2 regions of the Paenibacillus sp. P5_B5 genome follow, and region 1 is predicted to be linked to the other one. Evidence: a T-box and tRNA genes for the amino acid it is inferred to sense, from the RefSeq annotation. Region 1 holds a T-box; the other holds one or more tRNA genes.
The links. The T-box of region 1 lies ahead of AC1DOK_RS12485 (glutamine--tRNA ligase/YqeY domain fusion protein). A T-box ahead of a tRNA ligase gene usually reads a tRNA of that ligase, here a tRNA-Gln.
Positions count from the first base shown of each region.

Region 2: it encodes a tRNA-Gln, which carries the amino acid that the T-box ahead of AC1DOK_RS12485 (glutamine--tRNA ligase/YqeY domain fusion protein) is inferred to sense. The anticodon was not compared.

Region 1 is NZ_JBFULK010000008.1:56,920-59,360, reverse strand. Features, by position in the region: gene AC1DOK_RS12485 (glutamine--tRNA ligase/YqeY domain fusion protein) at 1-994, opposite strand, end outside; T-box leader at 1,082-1,385, opposite strand; gene AC1DOK_RS12480 (nucleobase:cation symporter-2 family protein) at 1,440-2,441, opposite strand, start outside.
Region 2 is NZ_JBFULK010000026.1:2,481-4,921, reverse strand. Features, by position in the region: tRNA gene AC1DOK_RS23120 (tRNA-Leu) at 225-304, opposite strand; tRNA gene AC1DOK_RS23115 (tRNA-His) at 378-453, opposite strand; tRNA gene AC1DOK_RS23110 (tRNA-Leu) at 509-588, opposite strand; tRNA gene AC1DOK_RS23105 (tRNA-Leu) at 658-746, opposite strand; tRNA gene AC1DOK_RS23100 (tRNA-Cys) at 763-836, opposite strand; tRNA gene AC1DOK_RS23095 (tRNA-Gly) at 848-922, opposite strand; tRNA gene AC1DOK_RS23090 (tRNA-Gln) at 923-997, opposite strand; tRNA gene AC1DOK_RS23085 (tRNA-His) at 1,017-1,092, opposite strand; tRNA gene AC1DOK_RS23080 (tRNA-Trp) at 1,126-1,199, opposite strand; tRNA gene AC1DOK_RS23075 (tRNA-Tyr) at 1,204-1,288, opposite strand; tRNA gene AC1DOK_RS23070 (tRNA-Phe) at 1,310-1,385, opposite strand; tRNA gene AC1DOK_RS23065 (tRNA-Asp) at 1,406-1,482, opposite strand; tRNA gene AC1DOK_RS23060 (tRNA-Met) at 1,523-1,599, opposite strand; tRNA gene AC1DOK_RS23055 (tRNA-Val) at 1,622-1,697, opposite strand; tRNA gene AC1DOK_RS23050 (tRNA-Glu) at 1,708-1,782, opposite strand; tRNA gene AC1DOK_RS23045 (tRNA-Ser) at 1,820-1,912, opposite strand; tRNA gene AC1DOK_RS23040 (tRNA-Asn) at 1,916-1,991, opposite strand; rRNA gene AC1DOK_RS23035 (23S ribosomal RNA) at 2,010-2,441, opposite strand, start outside.

The DNA of each region.
Region 1 (2,441 bases):
GTTCTAATATAGCAATATCAACTGTACTTTGATTTCTAATCAAACCAATTTCTTCTATAAAATTCCTTATACTCTCTGGTGTATATCCCCTTCTTCTTAGTCCCTGGATCGTAGGCATTCTGGGATCATCCCAGCCATCAACATAATGCCCTTCAACTAATTGTCTTAAATAACGTTTACTCGTTACAACGCCTGTAATACTTAGTCTACCGAATTCTCTTTGTTTAGGCGGTTCGATAACACCCAGTTCATTCAATACCCACTCATACAGGGGACGATGATCCTTAAACTCAATGGAACACAAGGAATGGGTTATCCCTTCGATAGCATCTTGAATGGGATGAGCAAAATCATACATCGGATAAATGCACCACTTATTCCCTGTTCGATAATGCTCCTTATGAATAATTCGATAGATCACAGGATCCCTCATATTCATATTTGGTGAACTCATATCAATCACCGCTCGTAGTACTTTAGCTCCTGATGGATGAACACCCTCCTTCATCTCGCTGAACAATTGCAGGTTTTCCTCGATAGAGCGGTTCCTGTAAGGACTATTCTTACCTAATTCAGTAAGCGTGCCTCTGTATGCTGTCACTTCTTCTGGAGAAAGATCGCAAACATAGGCTTTACCCTTCTTAATCAAAGTTACAGCAGCATCGAAAATTTCTTCCGAGTAGTCTGATCCATAGAATATATTGTTGCCTGGATCGTAGCCCAGCCAGTTCATGTCTTCAATGATGGCGTTCACATACTCTATATTCTCTTTCAGAGGATTCGTATCATCAAAGCGCAAATTAAACTTGCCATTAAATCTTTGGGCTATAAGGTAATTCGTATGAATGGCATATGCGTTGCCGATATGGAGGTAACCATTTGGTTCAGGCGGAAATCTGGTGCAAATATCTCTACCATATGTCCCAGCTTGAAGATCCTCATGTATCATTCTATACATAAAATTGTCCGTGACCGCTTCTAAGTCCTTACTCATGCTTATACCCTCCTTCTTATTATCAAGCGTATTGCGAATTGAATTCATTCATACAAACAAAAAAATCTCACCCCCAAGACAAATTGTCTTGGGGACGAGATTCTCGCGATACCACCCCAGGTTTATTAATATGTCGCCATATTAACCTCATCAAGTACGGCATTCCATAGAATGCTTATACTCTAGCTCTGTAACAGGAGCACCTGTCATGTCATCCCCCGTGAAGAAACGGTTTCACTGTCTGTTATAGACGGATGCGTTTCTTACGGTTATTCGTTCCGACATGCTGTTCGGAGGCTTGGTTCAATAAATCATTCTTGCTCCTTTGCACCAACCGGAGCTCTCTGTCCAGAAGAATGGATTTATCTACTCTTCTCTTCATCACTTTTAAAAATATTAGAATTATTATACATTTATCATTTAATATTGTCCAAAGCTTTATATCCTATTCGCCAGCTTCAGCTGTCTTATTCTTCTGTCCTAACACATTAAACAGTAGATTTAATGCAATTGCCGTAAAGCTTCCTGCTACGATACCATTATCCGTTAAGATTTGAACGCCTGTAGGCAGTTGATCGAATAGCCCAGGAACAACAGTTACACCTAACCCCATTGCTACAGAACAAGCGATAATTAACAGATTCTCATGACGATTAAGGTCAACCTGTGATCCGATCATTTTGATCCCTGAGGATACAACCATGCCGAACATGGCGATCATTGCACCACCAAGAACTGATGTTGGAATCAAAATGGTTAATGCTGCGATCTTAGGGACTAAACCTATTACAAGAAGTATTATTCCTGCTGCGACGATTACGTTACGTGATTTCACTTTACTCATTTGAACCAAGCCCACATTCTGTGAATAAGTCGTGTAAGGGAATGAGTTAAATATACCTCCGACCATGATTGCAAGTCCTTCAGCTCGATATCCACGAGCAAGGTCTTTGGATGTTAGCTCTTGGTCGCAAATTTTGCCTAGTGCCATGAATACACCAGTTGATTCTGCAATACTGACAATAGCCACAATCACCATTGTCAAAATCGCTGAAATTTCAAATGTTGGTGTCCCAAAATAAAATGGCTTAACAGCGTGTATCAAGTCAGCATTCTGGATAGGATTAAAATCTAGTTTACCCATAAACCCTGCAACTATAGTTCCCACGATTAATCCACACAAGATTGAAATCGCACGCCAGAAACCAGTCGCGAATCGATTCATCAGAATAATGAAGATCAACACGCCAAAGCCTAATCCTATATTCTCCAGGCTACCAAAATCAGGACTTCCTTGTCCCCCACCTACATCTGTTAAGGCAACAGGAATGAGCGTTACACCGATCACTGTAACGACTGAGCCTGTAACAACGGGCGGGAAGAAACGAATCATTTTGCCAAAGAAACCAGCGAACACGGCAACGAACAAGCCTGACACGATAATAGC
Region 2 (2,441 bases), on a different contig from region 1:
TTTCATGTGAATTAGTTCACATGAATTTCGTCCAAAACTTACTTTATGCTGAGCACTTTTTTATATTTTCGCAAAATGCTCATTTAAAACATAGAGGAAATTATACCCATCATTCTTTGAATAGGAAATTTAGTTTATTTTAAATTAAAAGCAAAAAGGATCTGCTATCAAGTCATCTAACTGACTCGAAAGCAAATCCCTTTAAATTGCTTCTCTGCTAATTATGCCGGTGAAGGGACTCGAACCCCCACGGTTTCCCTCACGATTTTGAGTCGCGCGCGTCTGCCAATTCCGCCACACCGGCTTAATCCATTCTCTGAATGGCTGCCTGATAATTCATTTGAACTATGATCTTGAACTTAAGATAAAAGAATAAGTGGGGCGGACGAGGGGAATTGAACCCCCGAATGTCGGATCCACAAACCGATGCGTTAACCACTTCGCCACGACCGCCATAAAAAAGCTTATGAGATCATTGATCACATAAGCTCATTACTATTTGCTCTGATGCCGGTGAAGGGACTCGAACCCCCACGGTTTCCCTCACGATTTTGAGTCGCGCGCGTCTGCCAGTTCCGCCACACCGGCTTAATCCATTCTCTGAATGGCTGCCCTGATAATTCATTTGAGCTATGGGCTCTAACTTAAGATAATACATGGTGCCGAAGACCAGACTTGAACTGGTACGATAGTCACCTACCGCAGGATTTTAAGTCCTGTGCGTCTGCCGATTCCGCCACTCCGGCTTAATGAAGTAAATTGTGGAGGCGCCACCCAGACTCGAACTGGGGGTAAAGCTTTTGCAGAGCTCTGCCTTACCACTTGGCTATGGCGCCATTAAAAAAATTGGAGCGGAAGACGGGAATCGAACCCGCGACCCTCGCCTTGGCAAGGCGATGCTCTACCGCTGAGCCACTTCCGCTGGCTGGGGATATAGGATTTGAACCTATGCATGACGGAGTCAAAGTCCGTTGCCTTACCGCTTGGCTAATCCCCAATATAGTAATAAGAATAAGTGGGGCGGACGAGGGGAATTGAACCCCCGAATGTCGGATCCACAAACCGATGCGTTAACCACTTCGCCACGACCGCCATAGATATAAACTTGTAAAGCTAGGATATTACTGGCAGGGGCAGCAGGAATTGAACCCACACCAAAGGTTTTGGAGACCTTTGTTCTACCTTTAAACTATGCCCCTATAATGGTGGAGGATGATGGATTCGAACCACCGAACTCGAAGAGAGCAGATTTACAGTCTGCCGTGTTTAGCCACTTCACTAATCCTCCACGTTCACCTGTAACAGTGAATGGTGGCTCGGGACGGAATCGAACCGCCGACACGAGGATTTTCAGTCCTCTGCTCTACCGACTGAGCTACCGAGCCATACTATTAAATTGTTTAAATGGCGGAGCCGACGGGATTCGAACCCGCGGTCTCCTGCGTGACAGGCAGGCATGTTGGGCCACTACACCACGGCTCCGCGATAATTTCATGAAATAAAATGTCTTCATAAAATTGATTGGTTGCGGGGGCAGGATTTGAACCTGCGGCCTTCGGGTTATGAGCCCGACGAGCTACCGGGCTGCTCCACCCCGCGTCATTATAAGCATATACTATTATGGTGGAGGCTAACGGGATCGAACCGCTGACCCTCTGCTTGTAAGGCAGATGCTCTCCCAGCTGAGCTAAGCCTCCGGGATATAAATGGTGACCCGTAGGGGACTCGAACCCCTGTTACCTCCGTGAAAGGGAGGTGTCTTAACCACTTGACCAACGGGCCTTGTTAAAACTTGAAGTAAGTAACTTCAGTAAAATAATGGCGGAGAGAAAGGGATTCGAACCCTTGAGACGCTTGTGGCGCCTACACGATTTCCAATCGTGCTCCTTCGACCAAACTCGGACACCTCTCCATATGGCTCCCCGAACAGGACTCGAACCTGTGACAACTCGATTAACAGTCGAGTGCTCTACCAACTGAGCTATCAGGGAATACTTAATACATTATACAGGGTTTATTCCCTGAAAACTAGTAGCGAACACACATTGCTGCGCTTCCACCTCAAGCCTATCAACCTCGTCGTCTACAAGGGGTCTTACTAATTGGGAAATCTCATCTTGAGGGGGGCTTCGCGCTTAGATGCTTTCAGCGCTTATCCCTTCCGTACATAGCTACCCAGCGGTGCTCCTGGCGGAACAACTGGTACACCAGCGGTACGTCCATCCCGGTCCTCTCGTACTAAGGACAGCTCCTCTCAAATTTCCTACGCCCACGACAGATAGGGACCGAACTGTCTCACGACGTTCTGAACCCAGCTCGCGTACCGCTTTAATGGGCGAACAGCCCAACCCTTGGGACCTACTTCAGCCCCAGGATGCGATGAGCCGACATCGAGGTGCCAAACCTCCCCGTCGATGTGGACTCTTGGGGGAGATAAGCCT